DNA from 4 places in the Microbispora bryophytorum genome. Region 1 is predicted to be linked to each of the others. Evidence: riboswitches for the same ligand, from Rfam matches in the RefSeq annotation. Region 1 holds a riboswitch; each other region holds the start of a gene.

Evidence for each region. A riboswitch is a leader RNA that binds a small molecule or an ion and turns the genes downstream of it on or off. The one in region 1 is predicted to bind cyclic di-AMP.
Region 2: linked by a shared signal. The riboswitch ahead of ACGFIB_RS20960 (coiled-coil domain-containing protein) and the one ahead of ACGFIB_RS02180 (C40 family peptidase) in region 1 are both predicted to bind cyclic di-AMP.
Region 3: linked by a shared signal. The riboswitch ahead of ACGFIB_RS30290 (C40 family peptidase) and the one ahead of ACGFIB_RS02180 (C40 family peptidase) in region 1 are both predicted to bind cyclic di-AMP.
Region 4: linked by a shared signal. The riboswitch ahead of ACGFIB_RS18960 (CHAP domain-containing protein) and the one ahead of ACGFIB_RS02180 (C40 family peptidase) in region 1 are both predicted to bind cyclic di-AMP.

The regions. Positions count from the first base shown of each region.
Region 1 covers NZ_JBICTF010000001.1:473,981-478,778, forward strand. The annotation lists gene ACGFIB_RS02165 (Nramp family divalent metal transporter) at 1-230, shown strand, start outside; gene ACGFIB_RS02170 (glycosyltransferase family 4 protein) at 352-1,461, opposite strand; gene ACGFIB_RS02175 (hypothetical protein) at 1,573-2,538, opposite strand; gene ACGFIB_RS02180 (C40 family peptidase) at 2,738-3,310, opposite strand; cyclic di-AMP (ydaO/yuaA leader) riboswitch at 3,385-3,539, opposite strand; gene ACGFIB_RS02185 (C40 family peptidase) at 3,857-4,798, opposite strand, start outside.
Region 2 covers NZ_JBICTF010000006.1:16,029-20,826, forward strand. The annotation lists gene ACGFIB_RS20950 (DeoR/GlpR family DNA-binding transcription regulator) at 156-971, shown strand; gene galT (galactose-1-phosphate uridylyltransferase) at 1,065-2,123, shown strand; cyclic di-AMP (ydaO/yuaA leader) riboswitch at 2,194-2,332, shown strand; gene ACGFIB_RS20960 (coiled-coil domain-containing protein) at 2,367-3,278, shown strand; gene ACGFIB_RS20965 (hypothetical protein) at 3,707-4,063, shown strand; gene ACGFIB_RS20970 (TetR/AcrR family transcriptional regulator) at 4,096-4,641, shown strand.
Region 3 covers NZ_JBICTF010000011.1:3,775-8,572, forward strand. The annotation lists gene ACGFIB_RS30285 (amino-acid N-acetyltransferase) at 68-619, opposite strand; cyclic di-AMP (ydaO/yuaA leader) riboswitch at 995-1,163, shown strand; gene ACGFIB_RS30290 (C40 family peptidase) at 1,223-2,272, shown strand; gene ACGFIB_RS30295 (helix-turn-helix domain-containing protein) at 2,303-2,551, opposite strand; gene lysS (lysine--tRNA ligase) at 2,904-4,589, opposite strand; gene ACGFIB_RS30305 (type III pantothenate kinase) at 4,649-4,798, opposite strand, start outside.
Region 4 covers NZ_JBICTF010000005.1:331,891-336,688, reverse strand. The annotation lists gene ACGFIB_RS18970 (response regulator transcription factor) at 1-153, shown strand, start outside; gene ACGFIB_RS18965 (sensor histidine kinase) at 150-1,355, shown strand; cyclic di-AMP (ydaO/yuaA leader) riboswitch at 1,538-1,671, shown strand; gene ACGFIB_RS18960 (CHAP domain-containing protein) at 1,686-2,360, shown strand; gene ACGFIB_RS18955 (ArsR/SmtB family transcription factor) at 2,474-2,821, shown strand; gene ACGFIB_RS18950 (DUF5990 family protein) at 2,940-3,398, shown strand; gene ACGFIB_RS18945 (ATP-binding cassette domain-containing protein) at 3,491-4,798, opposite strand, start outside.

The DNA of each region.
Region 1 (4,798 bases):
TGGCGGTCCTGGCCGCCGAGGTGGATCCCACGCGGGCGCTCGTGCTGAGCCAGGTCGCGCTGTCCTTCGGCATCCCGTTCGCCCTGGTCCCGCTCGTGGCGTTCACCGGCAGCAGGAAGCTGATGGGCGATCTCGTCAACCGCCGCCTCACCACCGTCGCCGGCGTCGTCGTCGCCGGCGTGATCTGCGCGCTGAACGGCTTCCTCCTCGTGGAGGTGTTCACCGGCTGAGCCGCCGACGCCTTCCCCTGGTGCTCGGCCTCGTCGACTGGTGCCCGGCCTCGCCGGTCACCTCCGCCGTGGTCGCGTCGAGATCGCGAAGTGGCACGGGAGTGTCAGGCGGGAGACGAGGTCAGAGCAGTGCGGCGAACCGGGCCGCGACGAGGTCCCAGCGCCACTCCTCCTCGATCCAGGCCCGGCCCCGCTGCCCCATCTCGCGGGCGCGGGCCGGGTCGGCCAGCAGGTCGCCCAGGGCGCCGGCCACCGCCGTGTGCGACGTGCCGTCGACCACCAGGCCCGTCTCTCCGTGCCGTACGGCGTCGGGGGCGCCGCCGGAGGAGCCCGCGACCACCGGCAGTCCGGTGGCCGACGCCTCCAGGTAGACGATGCCGAGACCCTCGACGTCGAGCCCCCCGAGCCTGCTGCGGCACGGCATGGCGAACACGTCACCCGCGTCGTAGTAGGCCGGGAGGGACGCCCAGGGGACGGACCCGGTGACGACCACCGAGCCGCGCAGCCCGGCCCGGGCGGCCGTCCGCTCCAGCGTCCGCCGCGAGGGGCCACCGCCGACCAGGAGCAGGACCGCGCCGGGAACCCGCCGCAGGACGAGCGGCCAGGCCCGCAGCAGCACGTCCTGGCCCTTGCGCGGCACCAGCCGGGAGACGCACACGACCACCGGCCGATCGTCCAGGCCCAGGGACGCGCGGACCCGGTCCCCGCCCGCCCCCGGGCGGAAGACGGCGGTGTCCACGCCGGGCGCGAGCCGTACGAGCCTGGAGGCGGAGACGACCCGCGCGATCCGGCGACGGGTGTAGTCGCCGAGGTAGGTCACGACGTCGGCCCCCGCGCCGATGCGGCGCAGCAGGGCGCGCGCGCCCGGCAGGCGGGCCCAGGACGCCTCGTGCCCGTGGGTGAGCATGACGATCCGGCCCGCACCCGCGGCGCGCAGGACGGGAGCGAGCAGCCCCAGCGGCGCCGCCGCCCCGAAGACGACGGTGGCGCCGTCCTCGACCAGCGCCGCCGCCCTCTTCGCCACCGAGCGCGTCGGCAGCATCAGCGAGGAGGGATGACGGACCACCTCGTACGGCTGGCGCGCGTCGAACTCCTCGCACCCCTTCCAGCGCGGGGCGTACACGACCACGGAGCCGGGCGGCCTGCGCGAGGCGAGGCCGTGCACGAACGCCTGGATGCCGCCCGGTCTGGGCGGGAAGTCGTTCGTGACGATCAGCGTCCGCTTCGTCATCCTCACCCCCGCTGCCGGCATGGTCGCGCGGTCCGCCCGCGCCGCCCGAGAACGCATTGTCGCAGCCGTGGTCGTGCCCGCACCTCACGGAATCAGGCGCCCTCACGGAGGTCAGGGCCGGGCGAGCCGCTCGCGGGCGTACGACCGCCATTCGCGGGTCAGGCCGTCGGCGGTCAGCCCGAGAACCTCCCGCAGCGCCGGGCCGATCCCCTCGCGCAGCGTGGCGCGGTAGAGGGCGACCAGCCTCCGCTCACCGAACCGGGCCGCGATGTAGCGGCAGGCGAGCCACGCCTCCTCGTACGCCTGCGCGGGTCTGGCGGCGAAGTCGGCGGGCCCTGGCAGGGCGTTCAGCGCCGCCCTCCCGGCGGTCCCGTCGGCGGCCCCGTCCGCGGTCCCGTCGGCGGCCTCGTCGGTGGCCCCGTCGGCGGCGACGTCGGCGGCGAGTTCGGCGGCGATCGTGCGGACCGGCAGTCCGCTGTCCAGATAGCCCACGTAGTCGGCGAAGCCTTCCTTGAGCCACATCGGCACCGTCGGGGGGCCGGCGGTCGCGACGTGCGTCAGCTCATGGGTCACGACGACCATGCGGCCGGTCGCGGACAGGCGGGCGAACGCCGCCGGCTGCACGATCACGCGGCCGCCGGTGGCGACGGCCGCCAGATCGTCCACCTTCGCCGGCGCGGCCAGCACGGCGGCCTGCTCCTCGGTGCGCGGCACGAGGACCACCGCGCCGCCGTACCCGCCCCAGACCCTCGTGACCGTGCGGCCCGCGCGATCGGCCAGCGCCGCGATCTCGGCGACCAACCGCCGGGGCGACCCCACGACGACGGCGCGCTCGCCGCGGGCGACGGAGGCGCCGATCCACATGCCCGGTCGCTCCCGCACGGCGGCCCGGGCGTCCAGCCGCGGGGCGAGCAGCGGGTCGGGCGGGGCCGCGGCGGCGGACCCGGCGAGCAGCGCGGCCAGCGCGGCGGCCACGGCCGCGATCCGGCGGCGGGGAAGGACCCCGCGGGGCGGAACTTCGGGCCGGCGCCGACCGGCCGCGGCGCGCACGCTCGGCACGCCCACAGGCACGGGCACGGGCACGCCCACAGGCATGGGCACGGGCACAGGCACGGGCACAGGCACAGGCACAGGCACAGGCACGGGCACGGGCACGCCGCTCGTGGCAGTCACGCCGTGCATGCTAACCGGCACGTGCCACGGCCCCGTCCACCTCGGCGAGGTGGACGGGGCCGCGAGGACGGCGCCGGTCGAGGGGGCTGGTGACCGGTGCCCGTCAGACGCCCGGACGGACGGCACCCACGAAGGTGCTCCTCCGATAGGCGTCCAGCTTGTCGATCCGCACCCGGGTGCCGGTGTGCGGAGCGTGGATCATCTTGCCGTGCCCGACGTACATGCCGACGTGGCCGCCGCCGCTGGTGAAGATCAGGTCACCGGGCTCGAAGTGACCCCAGGACACCTTCTTCCTGACCGCGCCGCGAATGGACCACGTCGTGCGCGGCAGCCGTACGCCAGCCCTGCGCCAGGCGTACTGGACCAGGCCCGAGCAGTCGAACGCGCCCGGTCCCGTCGCTCCGTAGCGGTAGGGGTCGCCGATCTGCTTTTCCGCGACCTTCACCGCGCGCAGGCCCTTGGCCCGCTGGAGCGAGGCCCTGCTGATCTTCCGCTTGGCGGTGGTCTTCTTGGTCTGCCGCTTCTTCGCGGCGGCCTTGCGGGCGGCGGCGTCCGCGCTCTTCTCGGTGCCCGTCTTCGTAGCCGTCTTCTTGGCTGGGGCCGTCTTGACGACTGTGACCGTCACCGTGTCGGCCGCCGCCGGATGTACTCCGGCGGCCCCTACGGATGCCGTCAAAGCAGCACCACCAAGGGCAATTCGGGCAAGACGGGACAGACTAGCGGGGGTGGTAGACAGGATCTCTCCTCGGGTCTTCCGCTCACGCCTACCGGGTTAGCTGACGGGTTCGGGCGGGGAAGTCGCCCTACGGCGCGCGATGCGCCGATTCACCCCGGACCTTCGCGTGAAGGTCGATGGTTCCCCGGCTCCGTGCCTCCTGACTGCACGGACTCGGCAGGCCACCGGCGCCGGAGGATCCCGCGAAGGGGAGGGTGATGAAGGGCGCCGATGACGGTGGATGACTGCGCGACCCGGCCGGCCGGACCGGGTGCGCCGCGGCGAGGCGTGCTCGCCGCGGCCCAGAAGCTACCCAGGACCCGCCGCATTCGGCAAAGTCCTCCCGCCGGATAAAGATCAGATAACGAAGGCCGCCGAGAAGAAAGCGCAGCGTACCCCGCACAGCAAACCGCTAATTGTGACTCTGCTCACAATCTCCACAACACCGGCTAAATCGGGTCACAGAAGCCCCAAAAGGCACAGAGATCACAGAGCCGGTCGAGCCCCTCAGGGGCGCACGGCTCCGATCGCGTGATACTCGGCGAGTGAGACAATCTTCACAACATCGCCGGTCTGCGGAGCGTGGACGACCTTGCCGTCGCCGGCGTAGATGCCGACGTGCCCGTACCCGGCGTGCCAGAGCAGGTCGCCCGGCTGGAGCTCGTCCAGCGAGACCCTGCGGCTCGCGCCCCAGGCCCACTGTTCGTAGCTGGTCCGGGGCAGCGTCACGCCCGCCGCCGCCCACGCGGCCTGCACGAGCCCCGAGCAGTCCCAGGAGGCCGGTCCGGTGCCCCCGTAACGGTAGGGCTTGCCGACCTGCTTGTAGGCGAACTGGAGGGCCGACAGCGCGTTGCCGGACGCCGGCCCGGTGTAGACGACGCCGGCGCTGTTGGGGTTGCCGGGGTTGAACGTCCCGAGCGAGCGCAGGAGCTTCATCTGCTCCCGGACGAGCTTGTCGACCTTCTCCTTCTCGCCGGCGAGCTCGCCCCTGACGTCGGTGGCCTCCTTGTAGACCACCTTGCTCTGGTCGCGGCGGTCCTTGAGGTCCTTGATGGCGCCCTCGTACTCCCTGAGCCGCCCGGCCCGCTCGGCCGACATGTGGTTGAGCGTGGCGAGGCCGCTGAGCATGGCGTCGGGGTTGGAGCTGTAGAAGACACCGCCCCACGAGCCCATATCGCCGACCTGGTAGCTGCTGACGGCCATCGAGACCAACCCGGAGCGCAGCGCCTCGACCCGGGTGTTCTGCTTCTTGTAGTCGTCGTTGATCGCGAGGTACTTCTGCCGCGACTTCTTCCACTTCTCGTTGGCCGCGTTGTAGCGGTCGACGAGCTTGTCGGCCTGCTCGTTGAGCTTGCTCAGCTTCGCCTTGGCCTGCGCGACCGTGGGCTTCGGATCCGCCTGCGCGCCCGTCACCGGCGTAAGCAGGATCACGGCGGCCAGACCGGCGGC
Region 2 (4,798 bases), on a different contig from region 1:
GTGCGCGCCTGCCCATCACGACCGCCTTCCGTCGAGTACGGCTTTCGCCCACTGTCCTCCCCCGGACCCCGAGCGGCAAGGGGCAGACCCCCAACTCAACACGTCTCCACGTTCGTGGGGCATAATTTGTTTGAATCTGTTGACAGGAGTGGTGAATGCTGGCCCAGCAACGGCAGCAGGCGATCCTGGAGAGGGTACGCAGAACCGGCGGGGTGCGCGTCGCGCAGCTCGTACGCGACCTCGGGGTCTCGGACATGACCATTCGCCGCGACCTTGAGGTCCTCGCGGAGCGCGGCCTGATCGTCAAGGTGCACGGCGGGGCGACCGCCACCGGCGCCGGCTCGACGGAGGAGCCGGGCTTCGCGGCGAAGTCCGTGCGGCAGCAGGCCGAGAAGGAGGCCATCGCCCGCCGGGCCGCCATGCTCGTACGGCCCGGCAGCTCCGTCGCCCTGTCGGCCGGGACCACGACCTGGACACTGGCCCATCACCTGGTGGACGTGCCCGAGCTGACCGTCATCACCAACTCCGTTCAGGTGGCCGACGTCTTCCACCGGGCGGGACGGCCCGACCAGACCGTGGTGCTGGTGGGAGGCGTGCGTACGCCCTCCGACGCGTTGGTCGGCCCGGTAGCCGTGGCGGCCGTCCGCTCCCTGAACGTCGACACGCTCATGCTCGGCGTGCACGGCATGAGCGTCCGGGCCGGTTACACCACGCCGAACCTGCTGGAGGCGGAGACCGACCGCGCCCTCGTCGCGGCCGCCCAGCAGCTCGTGGTCCTGGCCGATCACACCAAGTGGGGGACGATCGGCATCAGCACGATCGCCGCCCTCGATGAGGCCGGCGTGGTCGTGAGCGACGTCGGCCTGCCGGAGGAGGCGCGCACCGCGCTGTCGGAGCACGCCGGCGAGCTCCTCCTCGCCGATCCCTCCGGGGAGACCGAGCTGGAGACCCCGCTGGAGACCGCACTGTGACGCCGGACCTCTGGAGCGAGCCCGCTGCGCCCCCGGACGTCTCGAAGCCCGCCGCGACCCGGGACACCGCACCGTGAAACTGGAGACCGCTCTGTGAAGCGCACCATCACCCATCTCGCCGACGGCCGTGAGCTGATCTACTTCGACCGGCGCGACGACGCCGACCACAGCGCCATCGACCCCCGGGACCTGCCGCCGCGCCCGCTCGCCTCCGAACTGCGCTACGACCCCCTGATGGACGAGTGGGTGGCCGTGGCCCGGCACCGCCAGACGCGCACCCACTTGCCGTCCGCCGACGAGTGCCCGCTCTGCCCGGGCCATCCCGGCTCGGAGATCCCCTCGCCCTACGAAGTGGCGGTGTTCGAGAACCGCTTCCCGTCGTTCAGCTTCAACACCGGTGCGTACGAGCAGGTGGGCGGGCTGAGCGAGGTGCGGCCGGGGATCGGGCGCTGTGAGGTCGTCTGCTTCACCTCCGACCACAACGCGTCGTTCAGCTCGCTCAGCGACGAGCAGGCCGAGCTGGTCGTCGAGGCGTGGGCCGACCGCACGGCCGAGCTGTCCTCGCTGCCCGGTGTGGAGCAGGTCTTCTGCTTCGAGAACCGCGGCGCCGAGATCGGCATCACGCTGCCGCACCCCCACGGACAGATCTACGCCTATCCGTACGTCACGCCGCGTACGCGGCAGATGCTGGACGCCGCCGGCCGCCATCAGGGCGGCAACCTGTTCGCGGACGTCCTGGCCGCCGAGCGGAAGGGCCCCCGGGTGGTGGCCGCCAACGAGCACTGGACGGCCTTCGTCCCGGCCGCCGCGCGCTACCCGTTCGAGGTGCACGTCTACCCGCACCGTCAGGTGCCCGACATCCCTGCGCTGTCCCCGGAGGAACGGGCCGCCTTCGCGCCGCTCTACACCGAGGTGCTGCGCCGCCTCGACGGGCTGTTCGGCGTCGTCATGCCGTACGTCGCGGCCTGGCACCAGGCCCCGGTCACCTACCGGCGCGACCTCGCCTACCTTCACCTGCAGCTTTTCACGATCCGGCGCGCGCCGGACAAGCTGAAGTATCTGGCCGGATCGGAGTCGGCCATGGGCGCGTTCGTCAACGATGTGCTGCCCGAGGAGGCCGCCCGGATGCTTCGAGAGGCGATAACGGCTTGATCTCCGGTTGGTTGCGACTTTGGTGGCAGCCACGGTTTCTTTACCACTAGTATCCCTGACACCGGCCGTCACAACCGGTACGCCTAATCCCGGGCGCCCTGCCCGGGAGCCGGGGACCCAATCACGCACCTGGGGTCAAGGCAGTAGCCTGCCCGGGCTTCTCCAGCCCGAACCCGTCAGCTAACCCGGTCGGCAGATGGAGAGGAGTGGGCTCTGCCCCGCGCGTTCCCCCTGGCTGTCGGCGTGCTCGCCTCCGCCGTCCTCGTGTTCGGCACGGCCGCGCCCGGCGCCGCCGACCCCAAGCCGACGGAGAAGCAGCTCAAGCAGGAGCTGTCGGACCTGCGGAAGAAGGTCGACCGGCTGATCGGCGACTACAACGCCAAACGCGTCGCCCTCGCCAAGGCCCGCGTGGAGGAGAAGGCGGCACGCGGCCGGCTGGCCAAGGCCGAGGCCGACTACGAAGCCGCCAGCGACGCCGTACGGCAACTCGCCGGGCTGCGCTATCAGACCGAGAGCGCGATGGTGCTGCCCGACATGAACACTGCGGCCCTGAACTACCAGCTCAAAGAGGAACAGGCCGCCAGGCTCGCGCGCTTCGACCAGGTCCGCGGCGAACGGCAGCAGGCCGCGGACGCCGCCAAGACGCTGACCGGACACCTGAAGACGCAGGCGGCCGAGGTCGCCGGACAGCGCGAGGACGCCGAGGATCTCATCGACGAGATCAAGGACAAGCTCGACGCGCTGATCCCGATCGCGCCGGGAAAGCGCGCGGGCGGGTCGTGGGCGCCGGAACTGCCCAGTGGCTCCGACAACATCACGCCCCGGATGCAGTTCATGCGCACCGAGGTCGGGCAGCACTTCGCCCTGCGGTTCCCGATCGGCTGCTACCGCGCGGAGAACAGCGGCGAGCACCCCCTCGGGCGCGCATGCGATTTCATGATGAGCTCGGGCGGCGCCATGCCCTCACCCGAGATGAAGGCGCTCGGCGACAGCCTGGCCGCCTGGGCCATCAAGAACGGGCCGAAACTGGGCGTGATGTACGTGATCTGGCAGCAGCGCATCTACAACCTCGGCCGTCCGGGCTGGCGGACCATGTCCGATCGCGGCGGAATCACCGCCAACCACTACGACCACGTACACATCTCGATGTACTAGAAGGCGTGCCTATTCCGTCTGATGTGGTATCCGCATCAGTGGCATAGGCGTTCTCACAGGTCAGGCGCGGCCTTCGGCGTGAACGTAGGGGCCTGGTGATGCCTTGACTGTTGAGCTTCTGACCTTGCGCGCGTCGACGACGCCTACGTCCGCAAGTACGGGAGCCTCGCGAGTGGCGCCACCGGCGACCGCGTGCGACAGGCCACCATCCGCATCGACCCGTTCGCCGAACTGGTGGCCGCGCCGGTACCACCACCGCCGTCAACGAATGACCCTCCCGGTCCCGTTCGTGCGGTACCGGGACCGCCCCGGGAAGGACGCGTCATGCTCGCGTGGTGTCGCGAGCATCGATCCGTACCGGACTTGCGTGTCCGGTACGATGAAGGTTAACCGGACACAGAGGTCCGGATAGATGAGAGGGTTTGCTCGTGACATTTGCACGCATCAGTGACGCCATCCGCGACGTGGCGTTCGAGCCTCGACTTGACCTTCACGAGGCTCTGGACAAGTACTACGCCCCCGACTACATCCACCGCGGCGACGGACGTGTGCTAGACCGCGCCGGGTTCGCGGACATGGTCGCCGGCATCCGCAGTCGAGTCGTTGAGGGTACGGTGACCGTGCTCGACGAGTTGTACGACGGTTCGCGCTATGCCGAGCGGCACCGCTACACGATGACCTTGACCGACGGGACGATCATCAACCGGGAGATCTACTTTTTCGCGACATTGGCCGAGGACGGTCGCTTCCGCCAGGTGGACGAGGCCGGCTTCGACGTCCGCTGAAAGGAACCCGAGATGCCCGAACCCATCCGACCATGACGGTGAACGTGCCCCGGCGCGCGGACGCGCTGCGCAACCACGAGCGGGTCGTCGCGGCAGCCCGCGAACTGTTCGCAGAGCACGGCCTTGACGTCACGGTGCCCCAGGTGGCCGAGCGGGCTGGGGTCGGGCGGGCGACGGTCTACCGCAGCTTCCCCAGCAAGGAGGAGCTGGTGCTCGCGATAGCGCGGGAGAACTTCCGCTCGCTGGAGGACCGTACGCTGGCCGCTCTCGCCGCCGACGACGCCTACCGCGGATTCGCCGACTATGTGCCGGATCTGCTCGATCGTCTCGCCCGCGACCGCGGCCTCGCGGCGGCGTTCTTCGAGGCCCACCTGGTGCCTGCCGCGAAACTTGTCGACCTGATCGGCCGGCTGGTCGAGGCGGCGAAGGTATCGGGCCTGATCCGCCAGGACGTCGGCGTCCTCGACGTCCGTGTCGTTCTGTGCGGCGTGGTCCGCCAGCTCATCGTGCTGGACGAACGTGACCCGGCTGTCTGGCGCCGCTACGCGGACATCATCCTCGCCGCCTTCCGTCCCTGACCACGGCCTACGGCTCTGTAACGAATGCTCCGCAACCTTCACCCCGACACCTGAAGCTCGCAGAGGCCAGCATTCGCACAGCTTGATAAAGCCACTCCGCCAGGAGTCCGCAAGCCGTCCACCTGCATGTTCGATCCCGCCAGGTCGGGTCAGGGCA
Region 3 (4,798 bases), on a different contig from region 1:
TCAACAGTCACCTTTGCAGCAGCCGACAACCATCGTCAAGATCAGCGATCAATGATCGACAAAGGGGTCAATGACGGTCGATGTGCAGCAACATCCGGGTGTTCCCCAGCGTGTTCGGCTTGACGTGCTCCAGGTCGAGAAACTCCGCGACGCCCTCGTCGTACGACGCGAGCAGTTCCGCGTACACCTCCGGGGAGACGGGGGTGCCCTGGATGGGCCTGAAGCCGTGCCTGGCGAAGAACTCCACCGCGAACGTGAGGCAGAAAACCCGCCGCACGCCGAGGTCCCTGGCGGTCTCGATGAGCGCGCCGACGATCCGGTGGCCGATGCCCCCGCCGCGCGCCGCGGGGTCCACCGCGACGGTCCTGATCTCGGCCAGGTCCTCCCACAGCACGTGCAGCGCGCCGCAGCCGACGACCTGCCCGCCCCTCTCGGCCACCCAGAACTCCTGGACGTCCTCGTACAGCGTGACCGTGCTCTTCTTGAGCAGGCGGGAACCCACACCCGAGTACGCGTCGACGAGGCGCCTGATCGCCCGGACGTCCGGCGTCCTGGCTCGGCGCACCGTCACGGCCGTGGCACTCGATCCACTGGATGTCTGCGCGGCGACCTGCTCCATGACCGGCCAGCCTAGCCGGAGCGCGGCCGATCCCACACGGTCGGCACGGAGCATCCCGAACGAATAACGGTCATTCCCAAACGCCATACCCGACATGAGGTTTGACGGTCCGTAGCCGCCAGGATACGGACGGATGCATGACCGCCGCCCGAGGTGCCATCCGGGTTCGTCCCAGTTTTTCCACCAGCCCAGACCACCCATCGAAACTCACAGATCACTCGAAACGCAGGTGAACAGGGACGTATCACTACCGATCCCGTGACCCGACCGTGATCATTTGGTTGTCAAACGTAGACGAGTTTCGGAGTTCTGGTTGAGCAAGAACTCGCGGTGCACTATCGTCCAGCGACGATGCCGGTCTTCGTGAGCGCTCATGGCGACCGGACGCCGAATCCTCGAAGCACCCAGTGCGAAGGGGAGCCGGGGACCCAACTGCAGGATCAGGATCGGTTCGATCCCGGATCGTCAAGGGGTGAATCCACAAGGTAGGGCTACTCCGGCCCGAACCCGTCAGCTAACCCGGTAGGCGCTCAGCAGTGCCCCGCCGTACGGCCCGTCGCGACGACGGGCCCGCCGCGGGGCACACGTGGGAGAGGAGCTCGGTTGCGCACGCGTGGAGGACGGCAGGCGGGCAGGCACGCTCGCGGCCGACAGTCCGGATCCGGCACGGCCGGTCCGGGTGCCATCCGCCGTCTGGCGTTCGTCGGCGTCGCGATCAGCGCGATCACGTTCGGCGCGCCGGTGGTCAGCGCCACCGCCGACCCCAAGCCGAGCCTCAAGGAACTCACGGCCCAGGTCGAGGACCTCTACACCGAGATCGAGACCCTCAGCGAGCAGTACAACGGCGAGCGCGTGCGCCTGAAGACGGCCGAGCGGTCCGCCGACCTCGCCAAGAAGAACCTCGCCAAGAGCGAGGCCGAGCTCGCGGTCCGCCGGCAGAAGGCGAGCGCCCTCGCGCAGCACTCCTACATGACCAACGGGCTCGGCAACGCGCTGGTGCTCATCGACAGCGACGCCGACCCCCGGCGATACCTGGACCAGGCCTCCACGACGTACGCGCTGGAGCTGCGGGAGAGCCAGGAGGTCGCCGAGGTCACCAAGGCCATGGACGCCGCCGCACGGGCCAGGGAGAGCGCCTCCGCCCGGCAGGCCGAGGTCAAGAAGCTCCTCAGCGGGCTGGACTCGCGACGCGACAAGATCACCAAGCTGATCAAGAAGACCGAGAGCAGCCTCTACCGGCAGGTCTCCCAGACGATCGGCAGCGAGACGCGCAGCAGGACGGCGTTCCCCATCATCGGCGACGGCAAGGCCGCCCAGGCGGCGCGCTGGGCTCTCGGGCAGCAGCTCAAGCCGTACGTGTGGGGCGCCGAGGGCCCCGGCTCCTTCGACTGCTCCGGCCTGGTCATGGCGGCCTACCAGTCCGTCGGCATCAGCCTGCCCCACTACACCGGCAACCAGTGGACGGCCGGCACGCACATCCCCCGTGACCAGCTCCGCCCCGGCGACCTGGTGTTCTTCTACTCCGACCTGCACCACGTCGGCATCTACATCGGCAACGGCTACATGATCCACGCGCCGCGCACGGGAGACGTCGTCCACATCGCGAAGATCGCCGGACGGCCGTTCGCGGGAGCGGTGCGCGTCGCCGACTGAGCCCCCCTCGGCGGCCTGCCGTCGAGAAGGTCAGATGAGGCGGCGGCGTGCCGCCCAGGCGACGGCCTCGATCGCGGTCGCGACGCCGATCCGGTCGCAGATGCACCGCAGCCGGCGCCGCACGGTGCGCCCGCTGACGTCGAGACTGCGGCCCACCCGGTCGGCGGTCACACCCTTGGCCAGCTCCGCGAGGAGAAGCAGATCCTCTTCGGTGAGACCGGCACGCTCAAGGTCCGAGGCGCGACTGTCACCTCGGTAGACGACCTCGGGAATACTCATCGTCCGCCCTCCCCCACGACGATGCTTTCGTCGGCCCACCCTTCAGGGAAGGTAAACGCCTCCACTGAAGGTCGTCAAGGTTCGGAGTGAGAGCACCGGTCGCACACCTCCCGGGCCGCCTCGACAATCCTCCACGTGGAATTCGGCCCAGCGCCGCGCCAGCGGGCCCATGCCGCACCTGGAGACGTACGCGCTCGGCTGGGGCGTGGCGGGCGCCGACGGGCCCGGCTCCGGGACGTCGCGAAGCCGGCTGAGGCCGGACGGCCATGCCGTCCGGCCCGTTCGCGCGCCGGAGATGGGACGCCGCAGATCGGGACTGACCGATCAGACGCGAGCGATCAGGTCTGACCGATCAGGCGTGACCGATCAGCTCGCGCACCCGGTCGCGGCCCACGGCCAGCAGCAGCGTGGGCAGCCGCGGGCCGGTGTCGCTGCCGACGAGCAGCCGGTAGAGCAGGGCGAAGAAGGCGCGCTGCGCGGCCTTCAGCTCCGGCGTGGCCGCCTTCGCGTCCATGTCGAGCCCGGCCTGCACCTTCGGCACGCCGTACACGAGGGTGGTCAGCCCGTCGAGCGACCAGTGCTCGCCGAGGCCCTCCGCCAGCAGGCGCAGCGACTCGCGGTCCTGCGTGCCGAGCGTGTCGAGCAGTTCCTTGTCGGGCGTCTCGCGCACCTGCGTGCGCTCCTCCGCGGGCACGTACGTGTTCACCCAGTGCTGGGCGCGGTCGAGCCGCGGCCGCAACTCGTCCAGCCCGCCGATCTCCGGGTCGAACGCGCGCAGGATGCGCAGCGTCTGCTCCTCGTGCCCGGTGGCGATGTCCACGACCGAGGCGAGCGTCCGGTAGGGCAGCCGCCGCGGCGTCTCCGGCAGGACCCGGGAGGCCGTGCTCGACGCGCGGCGGTAGGCCGACTGGTCGGCCGGCAGCGCCGTGCCGTCCTGTACCTTCCTGGTCAGCGTGTCCCACTCGTCGTACATCCGCTGGATCTCCTGGTCGAAGGAGACCTTGAACGACTGGTTGGGACGGCGGCGGGCGTACAGCCAGCGCAGCAGCGCGGGCTCCATGATCGACAAAGCGTCGGCCGGGGTCGGCACGCCGCCCTTGGAGCTGCTCATCTTGGCCATGCCGCTGATGCCGACGAAGGCGTACATCGGCCCGATCGGCTGCGGGGCGCCGAACACCTCACGGACGATCTGGCCGCCGACGACGAACGACGAGCCCGGCGAGCTGTGGTCCACGCCCGACGGCTCGAAGACCACGCCCTCGTAGGCCCAGCGCATCGGCCAGTCGACCTTCCACACCAGCTTGCCGCGGGTGTGCTCGGACAGCAGGACGGTCTCGCTGTGGCCGCACACGCAGGTGTACGACATCGCGGTGGTCTCGTCGTCGTACGACGTGACCGTGGTCATGTCGCGGTCGCAGACCGAGCAGTAGGGCTTGTAGGGGTAGTAGCCGCCCGCGCCGGAGCCGTCGTCCTCGTTCGCGGCCCCCGAGCCCTCCAGGGCGGCGGCCTCGTCGGCGTCCGCGACCTCCTTGGCCTTGGCCTTCTTGGTGCGGTACTGGTCGAGGATCGCGTCGATCCGCCGCCGCTCGCGCATGGCGAGCAGCACCTGCTCCCGGTAGGCCCCGGAGCCGTACATCTGCGTCTGGCTGATGCCGTGGAACTCCACGCCCAGCTCCGCCAGCGCGGCGATCATCGGCGCCTTGAAGTACTCGGCCCAGTTCGGGTGCTCGCTGCCGGGCGGGGCCGGGACGGAGGTCAGCGGCTTGCCGATGTGCTCGTTCCAGGCGGGGTCGACACCCACGGGGACCTTGCGGAAGCGGTCGAAGTCGTCCCACGAGATGATGTGGACGCACTCGTGGCCGCGCCGCCTGATCTCGTCGGCCACCAGGTGCGGGGTCATCACCTCACGCAGGTTGCCCAGATGGATCGGGCCGGACGGGCTGAGACCGGACGCGCAGACGACGGGTTTGCCCGGTGCGCGCCGTTCAGCCTCGGCGATGACCTCATCGGCGAAACGCGCCACCCAGTCGGCGTCCATCACGTCAGTCCTCTCTGAACGGGATCCTGGCCTCTATGGTCCCGTACGCGAGGGAGTCGTCAGGACGCGTTCCGGGCGTAGACCAGCCGCAGGCCGATCAGCGTGAGCCAGGGCTCGTGCACGTCGATCGTACGGGCCTCACCGATGACGAGCGGCGCACCGGTGCCCGTGGCCACCACGGTGACGTCGTCGGGGTCGGCGGCCAGCTC
Region 4 (4,798 bases), on a different contig from region 1:
CTGGTGACCTCGGCCCTGCTGCGCGCGAACGTGTGGGACGAGCACGCCGACGCCGGCACGGGCGTGCTGCGCGTCACGATCACCTCGCTGCGCCGCAAGCTGGGCGAGCCCGCGGTGATCGAGAACGTGCCGGGCCGGGGGTATCGGCTGTGACCCGCGTCCTGTCCTCGTGGCGCAGGCTCGGCCTGCGCATGCGGCTCACCCTGCTGTACGGCGGGCTGTTCTTCCTGGCGGGGTCGGTGCTGCTGTGGTTCACCCAGCTGCTGACCGCGCGGGCGCTCAACCAGCGGTTCGTGGTGGCGGTGGCGTCGAAGGTGACCGGTGCCCCCAGTGTCAACGGCGGTGCCGTGCTGGGGGGCAAGTTGCCCGACAGCGACGTGCTCGCGCAGCGGGTGCGCACCAACGTCGAGCAGGGGGCGGCCGACGCGCTGAGCGACGTGCTCAGGTCGTCGATGATCGTCATGATCCTGGTGGGGGCCGTCGCGGTGGTGCTGGGCTACCTGGTGGCCGACCGCGCGCTGCGCCCGCTGGACCGGGTGACCGAGACCGCGCAGCGGCTGTCGGAGAGCACGCTGCACGAGCGGATCGGGCTGCGCGGGCCGCAGGACGAGATCAAGCGGCTCGCCGACACCTTCGACGCGATGCTCGACCGGCTGCACCGCGTGTTCGACGCGCAGCGCCGGTTCATCGCCAACGCCTCCCACGAGCTGCGCACCCCGCTGGCGGTCAACCGTACGGTCCTGGAGGTGTCGCTGGAGGAACCGGCGGCGTCGGAGGACCTCAAGGCGCTGGCCCGCGCGCTGCTCGGCACCAACGCGAGGTACGAGCGGCTGATCGAGGGCCTGCTCATGCTGGCGCAGTCGGAGCAGGAGCCGACGGCCCGCAAGCCGGTCGACCTGCGGCAGGTCGTCCGTACGGCGATGGAGCAGATCGACCTGCAGCCGCGCCGCAGGAAGGTGGTCGTCCACGAGGACCTGAGCCCGGCGGTCGCGCACGGCGACCCGCTGTTCCTCGAACGCTGCCTGGTCAACCTGCTGGAAAACGCGATCAAGTACAACGTGCGGGACGGGGAGGTCTGGGTCCGGTTGCGGGAGGAGGAGGCCGGGGTGAGCGTGACGGTGGAGAACACCGGGCCCCTGGTCCCGCCGTACGAGGTGGACGACCTGTTCGAGCCGTTCCGCCGGCTCGGCGGCGACCGCGTCCGCTCCGCCCGGGGGTCGGGGCTGGGCCTGTCCATCGTCCGGGCCATCGCCGTGGCGCACGGCGGCGAGGTGGAGGCGCTCGCCCGGCCGGAGGGCGGCCTGGCGGTGACCGTACGACTGCCCGGTCAGCCCGGATCCTCCTGCCGCCGGTGATCACCGGCGGGCCCTTTACCCCCAAGTGCGAGGTCTGCTGCCTACTGCCCGGTAAAATCTGGGTTGTTCTAACTTGACCGGTTTGACCTGGTCTATTACGTTTTAGGCAACTCGGGGGCACTTGCTCATCTCAATGGTCAAGAAGCCCTCCTCAGACCGACGCGACCGGCCGATCCCGGCCGGTCGCCCGGCCGCCGAGTCCGCGTCCGCGCGGAGCCGGGGACCCACCTCTCCTGGGGTGAATCGGCATACGTGCCGTAGGGCGACTTCCAGCCCGAACCCGTCAGCTAACCCGGTAGGCGGCATGGAAGCAAGGGAGTACGCCCCACCATGCACGTCGTCAACACCTGTCTTCGCGCTGCCCTCGCGGGCGGGGTCCTCGCCTCGGCCGTGCTGATCGCCTCACCGGCCGCGCACGCGGACAACCCGGCCACCGGCAAGGGCCCGGCGGTCGCGAAGTCCACGTCCGAGATCGCCTCCACGCTGCCCAGGATCAGCGCGGCCGACGTGCTGACCCTGGCCAGGAGCCAGATCGGGATCAGTGAGAACGCCAAGGGCGGCGGGACCAAGTTCCAGGAGTGGTACATGTCCACGCCCCGCGCCCGCGAGACCCTCGCCCGCGACGGCGGCACACTGAAGGGCTACCTCAACGCGGCCTGGTGCGACATGTTCGTCTCGTGGGTGGGACAGCAGCTCGGCATCGCTCCGGTCATGGGCTCCGACGCCTACACCGTGGAGCACGCACGCTGGTTCGCCGAACACGGCCGCTGGGGCCACACCCCCAAGCCGGGCGCGGTGGTGTTCTTCAACTGGAACGGCAGCAAGGACATCGACGACATCGAGCACGTGGGGTTCGTCGTCAAGGACAACGACGACGGCACTATCCAGACGATCGAGGGCAACACCGGCGACGGCGGCGCCGTCGAGGCCCGTACCCGTCCTACCTGGCAGGTGGCCGGATACGGCTACCCGGTGTATCCCGGGGACACCTCCGCCTCCTCCTGACAGGCGACGCCCGAAGCGCGCCGGTGATCCCGGCGCGCTTCGGGCGTCCCCGCCGAGGGCGCCGGGCCTTGATCACATTGACCTGTGCGGTCGTGAGCTGCGAGCCTGGCGGCATGCACGCGTTCGACGTCCTCGGCGATCCGGTGCGCCGCCGGATCCTGGAACTGCTCGCCGAGGGCGAGCGCTCCGCCGGGGAGATCGGCTCCATCGTGCAGGAGGAGTTCGGGATCTCCCAGCCCGGGGTGTCACAGCACCTGCGCGTGCTGAGGGAGAGCGGCTTCGCGACGGTCCGGGCCGAGGGCACCCGGCGCCTGTACACCGTCGACCTCGCGCCGCTGCGCGAAGTCGACACCTGGCTCGACCACTTCCGCCGCTTCTGGAACCAGCGCCTGGACGCCCTGGGCACCGAACTCGCCCGCGGGAAGCGGGAGCGCCGCCTGCAGGACGACGCCCGTCCGTGATCGCGCGCCACCTGACCCGTGCCGGGCACTCGCCGCTCGCATTCGGCGTCCTCCTCCCCCTGGCTCGGCACCGGAGTGTTCCCCGCCTGCCGCACGGAGCCTGGGGAATGATGCTGGTGTGCTGATCCGTATCGAGGCATCCAACCTGCCAGGGCGGGAATGCGGGCAGACACCCGATTTCCCCGGCTACCGCAACATCCATGTCGGCGTGCAGCGGCGCGGCCGCCGTGACGAACTGCTCGACCTGCATGCGGGAGACGCTTCCTCGGCGGTTTGGAAGCTGAAGGTGACCGCGGCCCGCAGGGAGACCGGATGGGATCTCCGGGGCCCATGTGTGCAGGGCAGGCCGGGCGCCCGGTTTGTGTACCTGTCGTGGGGCACTGTCGATGACGCCGGGGTGTTCGCGATGTTCCGGCGGGCGAAGCTGTCGTTCGACGGCATCCCCGGGGCCGTGATGGACGCCGCAGTGGGCAACGACCTGCTGGTGGCCCGGCTGGGGCTGACCGATTCTCGCGGTCAGCCGCTGTGCGCGGCGGTGCGCCCGCCGCTGGTGGAATGGTCCGCCCCCACCGTCTGACGGCGTGCCGTGCCCCGACAGGCAGTGAGGTCTCCGGTGGAGGACCTTTGGACCAAGAAGAACCTGAACACCGGAGACCTCGACGGCCCGGGTCAGGCGCCGACGTAGGCCGCGAGGTGCTGGCCGGTGAGGGTGGAGCGGGCGGCGACGAGGTCGGCCGGCGTGCCTTCGAAGACGATCCGGCCGCCGTCGTGACCGGCGCCGGGACCCAGATCGATGATCCAGTCGGCGTGTGCCATGACCGCCTGGTGGTGCTCGATCACGATGACCGACTTGCCGGAGTCGACCAGCCGGTCGAGCAGCCCGAGCAGCTGCTCGACGTCGGCCAGGTGGAGGCCGGCGGTCGGCTCGTCGAGGACGTAGACGCCGCCCTTGTCGGCCATGTGGGTGGCCAGCTTGAGCCGCTGCCGCTCGCCGCCGGACAACGTGGTGAGCGGCTGGCCGAGGGTGAGGTAGCCGAGCCCGACGTCGGCGAGGCGGTCGAGGACGGCGCGCGCGGCGGGCGTGCGCGCCTCGCCGGAGCCGAAGAACTCCTGGGCCTCGGCCACCGGCATCGCGAGCACCTCGCTGATGTCGCGCCCGCCGAGCTTGTGCTCCAGCACCGCCGCCTGGAACCGCTTCCCCTCGCACTCCTCGCAGGTGGTGGAGACCCCCGCCATCATCGCCAGGTCGGTGTAGATGACGCCGGCGCCGTTGCAGGCGGGGCAGGCGCCCTCGGAGTTGGCGCTGAACAGCGCCGGCTTCACCCCGTTGGCCTTCGCGAACGCCTTACGGATCGGGTCGAGCAGTCCGGTGTACGTCGCCGGGTTGCTGCGCCGCGAGCCGCGGATGCCGCCCTGGTCGACCGACACCACACCGGCACCGCCGGGGACCGACCCGTGGATGAGCGAGCTCTTGCCCGACCCGGCGACTCCGGTGACGACGACGAGCACCCCGAGCGGGATGTCGACGCCGACGTCGCGCAGGTTGTTCGCCGTCGCGCCGCGGATCTCCAGCGTGCCGGTGGGCGTGCGCACGCTCTCCTTGAGTGCGGCCCGGTCGTCGAAATGGCGGCCGGTGATCGTTCCGCTGGCCCGCAGCCCCTCGACGGTGCCCTCGAAGCAGACCGTGCCGCCCGCCGTGCCGGCGCCGGGGCCGAGGTCCACGACGTGGTCGGCGATCGCGATCATCTCCGGCTTGTGCTCCACCACCAGCACCGTGTTGCCCTTGTCCCGCAGCCGCAGCAGCAGGTCGTTCATCCGCTGGATGTCATGAGGGTGCAGGCCCGTCGTGGGCTCGTCGAAGACGTAGGTGACGTCGGTGAGCGAGGAGCCGAGGTGGCGGATCATCTTGACGCGCTGCGCCTCGCCGCCGGACAGCGTGCCCGACGCACGGTCGAGGGACAGGTATCCCAGCCCGAT